One region of the Tardiphaga sp. 813_E8_N1_3 genome, then DNA from elsewhere that is predicted to be linked to it. Evidence: predicted binding sites of a transcription regulator. Region 1 holds the regulator's gene; the other holds the start of a gene.
What was found. Region 1 encodes PhoB, which activates phosphate uptake and scavenging genes when phosphate is short. Its sites were predicted from a motif close to TGTCATNNANCTGTCAT; they were not measured.
Positions count from the first base shown of each region.

Region 2: the regulator PhoB is predicted to act here: its motif matches at 5,464-5,480, upstream of AB8A33_RS25950 (alkaline phosphatase).

Region 1 is NZ_JBPWQE010000001.1:5,286,598-5,294,199, reverse strand. It holds gene pstS (phosphate ABC transporter substrate-binding protein PstS) at 1-364, shown strand, start outside; gene pstC (phosphate ABC transporter permease subunit PstC) at 518-1,516, shown strand; gene pstA (phosphate ABC transporter permease PstA) at 1,518-2,363, shown strand; gene pstB (phosphate ABC transporter ATP-binding protein PstB) at 2,360-3,187, shown strand; gene phoU (phosphate signaling complex protein PhoU) at 3,216-3,929, shown strand; gene phoB (phosphate regulon transcriptional regulator PhoB) at 4,021-4,725, shown strand; gene AB8A33_RS25050 (GcrA family cell cycle regulator) at 4,958-5,467, opposite strand; gene AB8A33_RS25045 (aspartate aminotransferase family protein) at 5,915-7,141, shown strand; gene argF (ornithine carbamoyltransferase) at 7,141-7,602, shown strand, end outside.
Region 2 is NZ_JBPWQE010000001.1:5,489,036-5,496,637, reverse strand. It holds gene AB8A33_RS25970 (ABC transporter ATP-binding protein/permease) at 1-269, shown strand, start outside; gene AB8A33_RS25965 (MAPEG family protein) at 307-693, opposite strand; gene AB8A33_RS25960 (hypothetical protein) at 919-1,173, shown strand; gene AB8A33_RS25955 (OmpA family protein) at 1,377-3,383, shown strand; gene AB8A33_RS25950 (alkaline phosphatase) at 3,661-5,415, opposite strand; gene AB8A33_RS25945 (TetR family transcriptional regulator) at 5,525-6,163, opposite strand; gene AB8A33_RS25940 (O-methyltransferase) at 6,254-6,916, shown strand; gene argG (argininosuccinate synthase) at 6,986-7,602, opposite strand, start outside.

The DNA of each region.
Region 1 (7,602 bases):
TGCTTACGCCAAGCAGAACAAGCTGACCTATGCCGGCCTCGTCAACAAGGCTGGGAAGACCGTGCAACCGACCGTCGCTGCCTTCCAGGCTGCTGCTGCCAATGCCGACTGGGCCAAGGCTCCCGGCTACTACGTGATCCTCACCGACCAGCCGGGCGAAGCGTCCTGGCCGATCACTGCGGCGACCTTCATCCTCATGCACAAGACCCCGACCGACAAGACGGCGTCGGCTGAAGCGCTGAAGTTCTTCAAGTGGTCGTTCGAAAAGGGCGACAAGGCTGCCGAAGAGCTCGACTACATCCCGATGCCGGACTCGGTCGTCAAACTGATCGAAAAGACCTGGTCGGCTGACATCAAGAGCTGATCTGGTGTGTGGGCGGAGGAGAGGGGCATCTCTCCTCCGTTTGCTGCAGGGCTGAATTTCTTCTCTTTTCTTCTTCTCTTCTGACTCCGCGCCCTGACAAGCCCCTCCAGGGCAATGCGTTTTGGGGTATTGTAACAATTACAGGGGACTGGCGTGGCAGACATGGCCGTACAGAGCTCTTCGATGGACGCTGCCGGACCTTATGATCGTGCGAAGGCGCTGAATGCCTTCAAGACGGGGGACCAGGCGTTTTACTGGATCACCCGCATCTCGGCGCTGTCTGTTCTGTTTATTCTCGGCGGCATCATTCTGTCGCTTATCGTTGGTGCGTGGCCGGCGCTCCGCGAATTCGGCTTTTCGTTCCTGACCACGCAGCGCTGGGCCCCGTCGGCTGATCCGCCGGTCCTCGGTGCACTCGGTCCGATCTACGGTACGCTGATCACCTCGGTGATCGCGATGGCGATCGCCATTCCGGTCGGCATCGGCATCGCGATCTTCCTCACCGAACTGTGCCCGAACTGGCTGCGCCGCCCGATCGGCATGGCGGTCGAGCTTCTCGCCGGTATTCCCTCGATCATCTACGGCATGTGGGGGTTCTTCGTGCTCGGCCCGTTCCTGGCCAACCACGTGCAGCCGTTCATGATCAATGCTTTCGAAGGCGTCCCGGTCCTCGGCGTGATCTTCGCCGGCCCGCCGTCCTATCTCAGCCTGTTCAACGCGTCGCTGATCCTCGCCATCATGGTGCTACCCTTCATCACCTCGATCTCGGTCGATGTGTTCAAGACGGTGCCGCCGGTGTTGAAGGAAGCCGCCTACGGCGTCGGCTGCACCACCTGGGAAGTCGTCCGCAACGTCGTCATCCCCTATACCCGCGTTGGTGTAATCGGTGGCGTGATGCTGGCGCTCGGCCGTGCGCTCGGTGAAACGATGGCGGTGACCTTCATCATCGGCAACTCGTTCCGTATCACAGGCTCGATCTTTGGCCCGGGCACCACGATCTCGGCAGCCATCGCCAGCGAGTTCGCGGAGAGCGACGGTCTGCATCAATCGGGTCTGATCCTGCTCGGCCTCCTGCTGTTCGTGCTGACATTCTTCGTGCTCTCGGCAGCGCGCCTGATGCTGCTACGTCTGGAAAAGAAGGCGGGCAACTAACATGAACCCGATTTACGCATCCCGCCGTCGCCACGATACGATCATCCGCCTGCTCTGTGTCGGTGCCGCCCTGTTCGGCGTCACCTGGCTCGCGCTGATCCTGTTCACGCTGTTCTACAACGGTCTCGCTGGCATTAGCCTGCAGATATTCACCCAGAACACGCCGCCGCCCGGCTCCATGGAAGGCGGCCTGCTCAATGCCATCGTCGGTTCGGTCATCATGACCGCGATCGGCGTCGGCATAGGCGCACCGCTCGGCCTGTTTGCCGGCACCTATCTCGCTGAATACGGCAAGCACGACAAGCTCACCTCGGTGATCCGCTTCATCAACGACGTGTTGCTGTCGGCCCCGTCCATCATCATCGGCCTGTTCGTCTATGGTGCGGTGGTGGTTCCGATGGGCGGCTTCTCGGCTCTCGCCGGTTCGCTTGCGCTCGCCGTGATCGTGATCCCCGTCGTGGTTCGCACCACGGAAGACATGCTTGGTCTCGTGCCGAACCCGCTGCGTGAAGCGGCCTCGGCGCTCGGCCTGCCGCGCTCCCTGGTCATCAAGCGGATCGCTTATCGTGCGGCCCGTTCCGGTCTGATCACGGGCGTGCTGCTGGCGACCGCGCGCGTCGCCGGTGAAACGGCGCCGCTGCTGTTCACCGCGCTGAGCAACCAGTTCTTCAGTCTCGATCTCACCAAGACGATGGCCAACCTGCCGGTGACCATCAACAACTTCGTGCAGAGCCCCTACGAGTACTGGAAGCAGCTCGCCTGGAGCGGTGCCCTGATCATCACCTTGACCGTACTTGCCCTTAACATTGGCGCGCGCATTCTCGGCGCCGAGAGGACAGCAAAATGAGTGAGCTTTCTGTGTCGTCTGGCGTTCCTTCCGTCTCGATGCCGCCGCCGTCGGTCTTGCAGGGCGAGACCCGTCCCAAGGTCACCGTGCGCGACCTGAACTTCTACTATGGCGAACACCACGCTCTGAAGAAGATCAATCTGACGCTGATGGCGAACCGCGTGACGGCGTTCATCGGCCCGTCAGGCTGCGGCAAGTCCACGCTGCTGCGCATCTTCAACCGGATGTATGATCTGTATCCCGGCCAGCGCGCCGAAGGTCAGCTCATGCTCGACAACCAGAACATTCTGGATCCGAAGCTGGACCTCAACCTGCTGCGCGCCCGCGTCGGCATGGTGTTCCAGAAGCCGACTCCGTTCCCGATGACGATTTACGAAAACATCGCCTTCGGTATTCGCCTCTATGAAAAGATCTCCAAGTCGGAGATGGACGTGCGCGTCGAGAAGGCGCTGCGTGGCGGTGCGCTCTGGAACGAAGTCAAGGACAAGCTCAACGCGTCGGGCCTCAGCCTGTCGGGCGGTCAGCAGCAGCGTCTGTGCATTGCGCGCACCATCGCGGTTCGGCCGGAAGTCATCCTGTTCGACGAGCCGTGCTCGGCGCTGGATCCGATCTCGACCGCGAAGATCGAGGAGCTGATCGACGAGTTGAAGGATCAGTACACGATCGCGATCGTCACCCATAACATGCAGCAGGCTGCCCGCGTCTCCGACACCACGGCCTTCATGTATCTCGGCGAGTTGATCGAGTTCGATCAAACCAACAAGATCTTCACGTCGCCGACCGACCGCCGCACCCAGGATTACATCACCGGCCGCTTCGGCTGACGCGACATATTCGCGGGAGGATTTAGATATGGCTTTTGAACACACCACCAAGGCTTTCGACGACGATCTGCAGGAGCTGACCCGTCTCGTCGCCGAGATGGGTGGCCTCGCGGAACGGCAGATCGTCGAATCCGTCGACGCGCTGATCCGCCGGGACGTCGCACTCGGTGCACGCGTTGTCGCCACCGACGCCGAGATCGACCAGTTGCAGCGCACGATCGAAGAGCGCGCCGTGCTGACCATCGCCAAGCGCCAGCCGATGGCTGTCGATTTGCGCGAGATCGTCGGCGCGCTGCGCGTCGCCACCGATCTGGAGCGGATCGGCGATCTCTCCAAGAACATCGGCAAGCGCGTCAATGCACTCGACAGCGATTTCCATCCGCTGAAGCTGATCCGCGGCCTCGAACACATGACCGACCTCGTGACCACCCAGGTCAAGGCCGTGCTCGACGCCTATGCCGCACACGATCTGCCCGCCGCGATGACGGTGTGGAAGGGCGACGAGGAAATCGACGCGATCTGCACCTCGCTGTTCCGCGAACTCCTTACCTATATGATGGAAGACCCGCGTAACATTTCGTTCTGTATCCACCTGATGTTCTGCGCCAAGAACATCGAGCGGATCGGCGATCACGCCACCAACATTGCAGAAACCGTGTTCTACATGATCGAGGGCCAGCAGATCCTCGACAAGCGCCCGAAGGGCGACATGACCACATTCGCGAATGCGCCGACGGTCTGAAGCATGATCCGGAAAAGTGGAAGCCAGTCTTCCGCAAGGATCATGGCCTAAAGGCTTGTCGGACGTCACTGAGGATATTGACCATATGGCTGTGAATGCACGCATTCTGGTGGTGGAGGACGAGGAAGCCCTCACGACGCTTCTTCGCTACAACCTCGACGCCGAAGGCTATGATGTTGAAACTGTCGCGCGCGGCGACGATGCCGACACCCGCTTGAAGGAGCGGGTGCCGGATCTCGTGGTGCTCGACTGGATGCTGCCGGGTCTGTCCGGCATCGAACTGTGCCGCCGCCTGCGCGCGCGGCCCGAAACCAAGGCATTGCCGATCATCATGCTGACGGCGCGCGGCGAAGAGAGCGAGCGTGTTCGCGGTCTCGCCACCGGCGCCGACGACTATATCGTCAAGCCGTTTTCGGTGCCGGAGCTCCTGGCCCGCGTGAAGGGTCTGCTCCGTCGTGCAGCTCCCGAGCGTCTCGCCACCGTGCTCGCTTTCGGCGATATCGAACTCGACCGCGACAAGCGCCGCGTTGTGCGCTCAAGCCGTCCGATCGATCTCGGTCCGACCGAATATCGCCTGCTGGAGTTCTTCCTGGAACATCCGGGCCGCGTATTCAGCCGCGAGCAGTTGCTCGACAGCGTCTGGGGCCGCGACATCTATATCGACGAGCGCACCGTCGACGTGCATATCGGCCGCCTGCGCAAGCTGCTCAATCCCGCCGGTGAGCCCGATCCGATCCGCACCGTGCGCGGCGCCGGCTATGCGCTGGACGACCGGTTCGACAAGGCGGCGGAGTAACAACACACGCTGTGTCGTCCCCGCGAAGGCGGGGACCCATAGCCTCCGTCTTCTCGGCTCTATCCAGGACGCCTGCGAATACGCCCCAACCACTCTTTCGGTGGTTATGGGTCCCCGCCTTCGCGGGGACGACACCGAGTGTCAACGCAAGCGCCCCGGCAATCACCATCCAAAACAAAAAAATGCCCGGCTCATCACCGGGCATTTTCATTTGGTTTAGATATCTTCCAGCTCAGCGCGTGGGCTTCGGTACCGCGCGGCGGCGGTCGCTCGCCGGCTGATAGGCGATGCGCGAGTGATGTGCGCAATAGGGGGCGCCAGCCAGGGCCCTGCCGCCGCAGAAGTAAAAATCCGCGCTCGACGGATCGCCGATCGGCCAGTGGCAGGTGGCATCGTTGAGCTCGACCAGCGACAGGCGCTGGCTGATCGGTACGATGTTGTCATAGGCGATCGGATCGGGCTCCGCCTCGATCTCGTAATTATGGGCCAGCGCGGTGTTGCCGCGGGCCATCGGGCGGGCGACGCGTACCATCTGCTGGGCCGGGCGCGCCTTGCGCTGCCGCGGAGCTGCCGAGGAGGGGCTCTTGGCGCGGCCGGACAGGCCGAGACGGTGCACCTTGCCGATCACGGCATTGCGGGTCACGTTGCCGAGTTCCGCGGCGATCTGGCTGGCGGAGAGGCCGCCTTCCCAGAGTTTCTTCAACTGTTCGACGCGATCGTCGGTCCATGTCATTACCGTCATCGCCATTTTCCCTTCGTAAGCGCCAGAGCACCGGTCAGCGCTGCGAGTTGAGACTTCAAAAATCCCTGCGGTCAGAATCCCTTAGCGCTCACCGGGCGCGAATTTCGCGTCCGGCTGTTACGCCGCACTGGATGTGTCATTAAAAGGTCTACCGCCGCACGAGATGTCGTATCCGACGAGACAAAAGCTACAATATGCCGTGACTCGCGCGCAAGAGTCGGGCATGCCGCGTCCACATGCTTCTGCAAATAAAGCTGCAAAATCGGCTTTTTCTGCGACTCCGTGTGACTCGAAAGCCGCAGTGCGCGGTTGACAGTCTTCACAGCACACATAGAATAATGCCCACGTGCCGCCCGAGAAGGGCGGCACGTTTCGTTTCTAGGGTCCGTTGTTCGATTTCGCACAATTGTCATCGACGCGGCCGCAGTCTTTTCGATCGGATCGGTTATGACCAGCAACGCAACGTCTTCGCCCCTCTCTCAGGCCCACTTGCTGCCTGTTTTCGCGCGTGCGGATGTCGCTTTCGAGCGCGGTGAAGGCGCGTGGCTGATTGGAACCGACGGCGAGCGCTACCTCGATTTCACCAGCGGCGTTGCCGTGAACGCACTTGGCCATGCGCACCCACATATGGTCGCCGCATTGCAGGAGCAGGCCACCAAGCTCTGGCACATGTCGAACCTGTTCAAGAGCCCGGACGGCGAGCGCCTCGCCGCGCGGCTGTGCGAACAGAGCTTTGCCGACTTCGTGTTCTTCGCCAATTCGGGTGCGGAAGCGATGGAATGCGCGATCAAGGTGACCCGCCACTATCATTTCTCCAAGGGCCACCCCGAGCGCACGCGCATCATCACCTTTGAAGGCGCGTTCCATGGCCGCACCCTCGGCACGCTGGCGGCGACGGGCGCCGCGAAATATCTCGAAGGCTACGGCACGCCGCTCGACGGCTTCGACCAGTTGCCGCTCGGCGATATCGAAGCCGTGAAGAAGGCCATCGGCCCGAACACTGCCGGCATTCTCATCGAGCCGCTGCAGGGTGAGGGTGGCGTGCGTGCGCCGAGCAACGCGTTCTTTGGCGCGCTGCGCGAACTTTGCGACAAGAACGGCATACTTTTGATCTTCGACGAAGTGCAGACCGGCATGGGCCGCACCGGCGAACTGTTTGCCTATCAGCGCATCGGCGTGACGCCGGATGTCATGGCGCTGGCCAAGGCACTCGGCGGCGGTTTCCCGATCGGCGCGTGCCTTCTCTCGGCGGAAGCGGCCGAAGGCATGGCGCCCGGCTCGCACGGCTCGACCTTTGGCGGCAATCCGCTGGCGGTGGCCGCGGCGAATTCCGTGCTCGATATCATGCTGAAGCCCGGTTTCTTCGACCATGTGAAGAAGATGTCGCTGCTGTTGAAACAGAAACTCGCGGGCGTGGTCGATGGCCATCCAGATGTGCTCAGCGAAGTGCGCGGCGAAGGTCTTCTGATCGGCCTCAAGGCCGTGGTGCCGGCGGGCGATCTCGTGGCAGCATTGCGTGACGCGAAGCTGCTGACGGTTGGCGCCGGCGACAATGTGGTGCGCTTCCTGCCGCCGCTGATCGTCAGCGAGTCCGAGATCGAGCAGGCCGTGCAGCGGCTCGAACAGGCCTGCGTAGCGCTCGGCTCACCCGACAAGACGCAGGGAGCCGCGTGATGAGCACGTCACCGCGGCATTTCCTCGATCTCACGGCCGTGCCGGCCAGCGAGTTGCGCAATATCATGAACGCGGCTGCCGCCATGAAGGCGAAGCTGAAGGGGCGGGATGGCTCGAATGCCGAGCCCGATCGTCCGCTCAAGAACAAGACGCTGGCGATGATCTTCGAAAAGCCCTCGACGCGCACCCGCGTGTCGTTCGAGGTCGGCATGCGCCAGCTCGGCGGCGACGTCGTGATGCTCACCGGCGCCGAAATGCAGCTCGGTCGCGGCGAGACCATTGCCGACACCGCGCGCGTGCTGTCGCGCTTCGTCGACATCATCATGATCCGCATCCTCAATCATGACTCGCTGGTGGAGCTCGCGGAAAACGCGACCGTGCCGGTCATCAACGGCCTGACGCGCTTCTCGCATCCCTGCCAGGTGATGGCGGATGTCATGACCTATGAGGAGCACCGCGGT
Region 2 (7,602 bases), 200 kb from region 1:
TTGTGCTGGACGAAGCGACATCGGCGCTGGACGCGAAGAGCCAGGACAAGATGATGGAACTGCTCACCAAGGAGCTGCCCAACGCCACGGTGGTATCTGTCGCGCATCGAGTCGAGCTTGAAGCCTTCCACAGCCGCAAGATCGTGCTGGAACGTCGCAAGGGCGGCGCGAAGCTGGTCAGCGACATCGATCTCATCCCGCGCAAGGGTAAGCGCCGTCTGCTCGGTCGCTTCCTGCGCCAGCGCAAGCCGGCCAGGAGCGCGGCGTGACACCATGCGCTATGAGGCGCTTGCTGCGTGTTTCGACTTAGAAGAAGTTGATCTTCAGCGCCGGCGACAGGAAGATCGCGATATTCGCGAAAAGCCCACCCGCATAGGCAGCCGAGCGCAGCGACGATTGATCCGCGATGTACAGTAGCGCATGCGCGATTCGAAATGCGAGATAGAGCGCGGCCAGCACGCTCACGGTCGTCGCCGACGCGCCGAAGTTCAGCGCTGCGATGACCGAGGCTGCATAGAACGGGAAGCTTTCGAAGGCATTCTGATGCGCGGCATAGGCGCGGCGTTTGGCGCCTGAAAGGTTCTCGGCGCTGTCGCGCGGTGCGCTGTTGTCGCGCGACCCCGCTTTGGCATAGCCAATAATGATCAGCGGCAGCAGTGCAGCAATCAGAATGCTCCAATAGGCGAACGGCATCGAAATCCCCCAAGTGAAATAGTATGGCCAAACTGCGTCTTGATGAGCGGTTCCTGTTCCGCTGTCAAACCCGACTGCCAAGCGGCGTTCTGCTCTCCCGGAACATCGCGCACGTTGTGCCGTTGTCCTTGGCCTTGACCAGAGCCGTGAAAGGCAATGGCACGGTTTGATGCGAGTCCTGCCGATGCGGTGGGGCTAAGCGTCCTGATGGCGAAGAGAGCTATGATGCCAATGTCGATGATGAGTTCACCCGGCATCGATCCCGTCGAGGATCCGCCGATCAAGCCCGGCCAGCCCGCCGAGCCGCCGCAGGAGAGCCCGCCGGGCTATCCGCAGCCCGAGGTGCCGCCACCGGTGCATGACCCCGGCGAACCGTCGCGACCGAACGAGCTGCCGGGAGATAGGCCCGATGAAGTGCCGTTGCCGAATCCTGATATCAATCCGGGTCAACAGCCGCCTGCAATGATGCAGCGGCAGTGATGTAGCGAACTACAGATCAATGGCCTGAACGCGCAATGAACAAAGCGCGTTTGGGCCATTGTCGTGTCGAAAATAAAAACGAATTTGCATTTGCCTGTCGCCACATTCCGGCCCAATGCATATCAGTTGATCAATATGCCGATTTGTTCGGCCGACAAAAATCAGTTTGTTGAAGATCCTTATCCGGGGGCCCAAGGTCTATCATGACAAAACTTCGTCTCGTATTGCTGGCCACGACGACGCTCGGCGTTGCGCATATCGCAGCGACCGCTGCTTATGCGTCGAGTGTCGACGCGCCGATCGTGCTCGCGCAGGCCGCACCTGCTGCGCCTGAAGGTGAGCCCAAGGCTCCCCCGAAGGCACCACCCAAGGCTCCGCCAGCTGCTGCGCCTCCTGCCGCTGCGCCGCCAGCCGCGCGCCCTGCGGCGCCACCGCCACCACCACCGGCTCCCCCTGCTGCGCGTCCCGCGCCTCCGGCACCTCCTGCTGCGCCGCCGCCTGCGGCTGCACCTCCGCGCCCGGCACCGCCGCCACCCCCGCCACCTGCGGCCGCTCCGCCGCCGCGCCCAGCTCCACCGCCGGCTCCCGTCGCGCCTCCGGCCCCGCGCGCCGCACCTCCAGCGCCCACTGCTGCGCCTGTAGCTCCTTCAGCGCCAACGCCGCCCGCTGTGCGTCCCGAACGTCGCGAGCCTGGCGAAGGACGTCCTGAGCGCCGTGAGCCGGGTGCAACGCCGCCGGCCGGCGCACGTCCTACGCCGCCCGCAACACCGCCAGCTGCAGCCCCGGTGACACCGCCTGCCGCGCGGCCAGCGCCTGCTGCTGCGCCGACACCGGCTCCAACACCGGCAACGCCGCCAGCGGCTGCGACTCCCCCTGCGGCAACGCCTCCTGCTGCAGCACCGGCGCCTTCGGTAGCTCCGGCTGCGCCTGGTACACCGCCCGCTGCGGGTGCGCCTCCGTCAGGTCGCCCCGGTGGCCCTGATGGGCGTGGTCCTGACGGACGTGGTCCGGATGGTCGTCGTGGTGGTCCTCCCGGTGGCCCGGGCGCAGGCGCGCCCGGTGCACCCGGCACGCCGCCGAACGCTGCGGCACCCGCCGCTGCCCCGCCCACGAGCACTGCTGCACCTGTCGTGGTCGCGCCCGGTGGTGGCAACATCAAGGTCGTGCAGCCGCCCGCACCAACGGTGACGGCGCCGATCCCTCAGGCGCCGCCGCCAGCAGCAGCGCTGACGCCGATCGCACCGGGCGCTGCCCCCCAGGGCCCGCGCAACATGGGCGATTTCCGCGGCCAGCGCAGCGAGCGCCAGGAAGGTGGTCGCACGATCATCACCGAACCTGGGCGCATCATCGTGCAGGATCCGAGCGGTCAGTCGTTCATCCGCCACAACGAAGTCGATCGCTTCCGCTACGGCGCGCGTGACATCCGTACGGATCGGGTCGGCGGTGAGGACCGGACCATCGTGATCCGTCCCGACGGTTCGCAGATCATCACGGTGGTTGGCCGCGACGGTCAGCTGCTGCGACGTATCCGCAGGGATCGGGAGGGACGCGAGATCATCATCATCGATAACTCGTTCCGCGGTCCGCGTGGCCCCGGCGGTCCGGGTGGTCTCGGCTTCTATGTCGATCTGCCGCCGCCGATGATCCGGATTCCGCAGAACCGCTATATCGTCGATTACGATCAGGCCTCGCCCGATCTCGTCTACGATACGCTGATTGCGCCTCCGGTAGATCGCATCGAGCGCCGCTATACGCTGGATGAAATCCGCTACAGCCCGATGGTGCGCCAGCGCATGCCGTCGATCGATCTGGACTCGATCAACTTCGAGCTAGGCTCGTGGGACATCCCGCCGGACCAGGCCTCGAAGCTGCAGGTGATCGCAGATGGTCTGAACCGGGCAATCTCGCGCAACCCGCGTGCGGTGTTCCTCATCGAGGGGCACACCGATGCGGTCGGATCGGACGTCGACAATCTGTCGCTGTCGGATCGCCGCGCGCAGTCGGCGGCTGAATTGCTCACCCAGCAATTCCAGGTGCCGGCGGAAAACCTGACGTCGCAGGGGTATGGCGAGCAGTATCTGAAGATCCAGACCGACGGCCCGGAGCGCCAGAACCGCCGCGTCACGATCCGCAACATCACGCCGCTGTTGAACGGCGGTCAGGCGTCGCTGCCCCCGCCGCCTCCGGGCACGGCACCGCCGCGTCGCTGAGGCGAGTAGAAAATGAAAGTGGCCGGGAGCAATCCCGGCCACTTTTGTTTTCGTTGATTGTTGAAGCGCTGTCGTTGCGGTCTCCCTCCCCCAAGCGGCGAAGCCGCGCAGCGGGGAGGGTCGGCCGATAGGCCGGGGTGGGGTCTCTCCCACGGAAGGACGGAGTGTGTGGCAACACCCCACCCGTCACGATGCTCGCTGAACGCTCGCAGTCGTGCCACCCTCCCCCTAGCGTGGCTACGCCACGCTAGGGGGAGGGATAAGCGGAGCTCCGCTGCTACTTCGCCGCCAATCCCAACGCATCCACCATCACGCGAAACACTTCCGTATTGTCCATCGCGCCCTTCACGCGGTCGCTGCCGGGGCCGGTGGCGGTGAGGATGACGTCCTCGCCGGAATGCACGCTGGCGCCCATCATGGCCGGCAGGTTGCCGAGCCGCAGCATGCTGCCGGGCGCATTCTTGTATTTCTCGTTGGCCTTGAAGGTGCCGGGTTCCTCGCCCTTCTCGGTGGGATCGTTCGGGCCGTCGAGCTTCGGCCGCAGCGTCTCATAGTGGTCGGGCAGGCTGGCCGACATGATCGCAAGCCGCCGGCTGACATCGATGCGCGATGGATAGCCTTCTGCATCCGGCGCCGGATAATTCGGGAAGCCGGCCTTGTCATAGACGCCGATCCGCTCGCGGAGTGGCAGGTTCGACTCCTTGCTCATGTCGTCATTGATGGTGCCGACCAGGCTGTTGGGATGGCTGTGGTCGGAGACGACGAGGATCAGCGTATCGTCGCCGCGCTTGGCGGCCCAGTCGCGAGCCAACTTCACGGCATTGTCGAGCATGATGACCTCGTAGACGGCGCGGTCCATGTCGAGCAGATGCGCATACTTGTCGATCAAGCCGGACTCGACCATCAGGACAAATCCCTTGTCGTTGCGCGACAGCACATTGAGCGCGGCCTGCACCTGTTCGGTCAGATCGGGTTGCTCCGGATATTTCCTGACGCCGCCGCCCTTGAGGAATTTGCGGTCGAGCACGCCGTCCATATTGCCGGGCGTGAACAGGCCGAGCAGCTTGGTCGTGTCGGGCTTGTCGGCGATTGCCTTCATCTCGCCGGCGGTCTTCACATAGGGATAGCCGGCATCCTTGAACTTCGCGATGTAGTCCGCATCGTCGCGGCGCTTCGAGGTCTCGGCCGCTTGAGGCAGGAAGTTCGCCGCGCCGCCGCCGAGGATGACATCGGGCTTTGCCGCGAACATCTGCGCGACGATTTCGTCATAGGCAGCGCGGCGGCGGGTATGCGCGACCATCGAGGCCGGCGTTGCGTCTTCGATCTCGGTATTGGTGACGATGCCGACGGCGAGGTCGAGCTTGCGTTTGACGAGGCTGGTGATCGTCTCGACGCGCGGATCGTCGAACACATCGCGAGTACGGTCCGCATAGACGCCGAGCGCATTGGTCGCCGACTTGTGCCCGGTGGTGTAGGCGCTCGCGGAATTCGCCGAGTCCGTGATGATCGAATCGGTGCCGGCAGTGCCGACCAGCGCCATATGCGGCATGTCATCCATGGCGAGCTTGCCGCTGCTCTTGCCCTCGCTGATTCCCTTGGACAGGATTCGCGCGGCGACGCGGTGCGACAGCGACATGCCGTCGCCGATGAACAGGATGACGTTCTTCGCCTTGCGCGCGCCGGTGTCATAAACGTTCCACGTCACCGACCTGGTGAGCGCGCCGGCCGTGACGTCGATCTTGTAGGTGCCGGGCTTGTCCAGCGTGACGTCGCGCAACAGTAGCGCTGACTGGTCCTTGCCATCCTCGCGCTCGATATAGTCAGCTGTCTTGCCGAGCGCCGCGCTCTGGTCGGCGCCGTTGATCGTGACCTTGATGTCGGCGGCTGCGATCTTCTCGGGCAGTTCGACCTTGAAGTCGAATTTCGAGCCCGCCAGGATCTCTGCGCGGTCGATCGGATAGATGGTTTGTGCTGGCAGCGATGTGCTCGTCAGTAGCAGCATCGCGGCGGCCGCAATAAAGGTTCTCGACATGACACGGATATCCCCTGAAGCGCCCAGCTTAGGGGCGCGGTCTCCATTACGACAGTTGGATGACTAACGGGTGACATGCGTTGCGATCACGCAACGGCAGTCCGAGGCGCTAGGTTTCATTTCTCCCGGAACCTTCCAGGTAACTGCAGAGCATGTCCGCTAGGCCTTCTGCAAAAAGCTCGATCTCGGCCGTCGATCGCGGGCGCATGGAAAAGTCCTTTCCTACTCCGCTCAAGGTCGAGGTGATGACATCGACGACGAGTGATCTCCTTTCCTCAGTCGCCGCTGGCAGTGCATGCGCGATGAAGGTCGCGAATGTGCGTCGTCCTGCCGCCTTGGCCTTGCGGGATTCCGGAGCATCCCGATAGAGCGGCGCAGCGCCATCGAGCGCATGGCGAATATCGGCCTCGTCGCATTCCGATTTGATGAAGGCATGGACCAGTTTGCGCAGACGCGTAGATGGCGATGCACTTTCATCCTCCAGAATCTGGTGGAGCATGTTGTTGGTGTCGCGCCATTCGTCGCTCTGCAAGCGAAACAGGATCGACGCCTTGTTCGGGAAGTATTGATAGAGCGATCCGACGCTGACACCGGCCTTCTCGGCCACGCGCGCGGTGGTGAAGCGGTGAAATCCCTCTTTCGCCAAAACCTGAATAGCAGCCTCGAGAATGGCGCTGACCAGCTCTTCCGAGCGTGCCTGTTGTGGCTGTTTTCTCGAATGAATCGAAGGGCTTGTGCGACGTGCCATTTACCGTCTCCGCAATGCGATTAGCGAATGCGAATAAATATTCGTATTTTCAGAGGGGCGCAATCAAGCGTCTTTTTTGCAGGAAATATCATGATCACACTCACGACGGATCCCGTCGGCCCCCTTCTCAAGCGTCTGTTTGAAGAAGCAGATGCCGCACGGTCCCGCACCAGCCAGGCCGTCGCCGACCTGTCTGAGAACGATCGGCAGGGGATGATGCAGAGCAAGACCGACTATGTCGATCTCTACAGCCGGTTCAGGGATGTCCCGCTCGCCGTGTCGCGCGCGACTGGTGCGCTGCTTTACATGCTGGCGCGATCGACCAGTGCGCGATCAATCGTCGAATTCGGCACGTCATTCGGGATTTCGACGCTGCATATGGCGGCGGCGCTCCACGACAACGGCGGAGGCCGGTTGATCACGAGCGAATTCGAGCCCTCGAAGATCGTCATCGCGCGGCAGAATCTCGCCGAAGGCGGCCTGATCGATCTGGTTGAATTCCGTGAAGGCGACGCGTTGCAGACGCTGCGTACCGATCTGCCCGATACGATCGATCTGCTGCTGCTCGATGGCGCCAAGGCGCTTTATCCGGAGGTGCTTGCGATCGTCGAAAGCCGCCTCAAGCCCGGTGCTTTTGCTATCGCTGACAATGCGGATTACAGCCCCGACTATCTCGCTTATGTCCGCAATCCCGCGAACGGTTACCTGTCGGTCTCGTTCGGCGATGACGTCGAGCTGTCGATGAAGATGTAGCGATGGCATGAAAACGTAGTCCGTAGCCCGGATGTCGCTTTGCTCATCCGGGCTACGCGATTGCGTGGCTTAATCCTTGTCGCTACCCAGCTTTGGAATGTTCGAGCCTTCGCCGGCGCTCAACAGGCCCGTTTTCGCGTAGAGATCCAGCTTCGCGCGGGTATCGGTGATGTCGAGATTGCGCATGGTGAGCTGGCCGATCCGGTCTGCCGGCGTGAACGGCGCGTCCTCGACCTTCTCCATGCTCAGCCGCTCCGGCGCGTAGGTCAGGTTGGGGCTCTCGGTGTTCAGGATCGAGTAGTCATTGCCGCGGCGCAGTTCGAGCGTTACTTCGCCGGTGATGGCGCGGGCCACCCAGCGCTGTGCGGTCTCGCGCAGCATCAGGGCCTGCGAGTCGAACCAGCGGCCCTGATAGAGCAGCCGGCCGAGCTTCATGCCGCTCATGCGGTACTGCTCGATGGTGTCCTCGTTGTGGATGCCGGTCACGAGACGCTCATAGGCGATGTGCAGCAGCGCCATGCCGGGCGCTTCATAGATGCCGCGGCTCTTCGCTTCGATGATGCGGTTCTCGATCTGGTCGCTCATGCCGAGGCCGTGGCGACCGCCGATGACATTGGCTTCGAGGAACAGCGCGACAGCGTCAGTGAAGGTCTGACCATTCAGTGCAACGGGCTGGCCGTCGACGA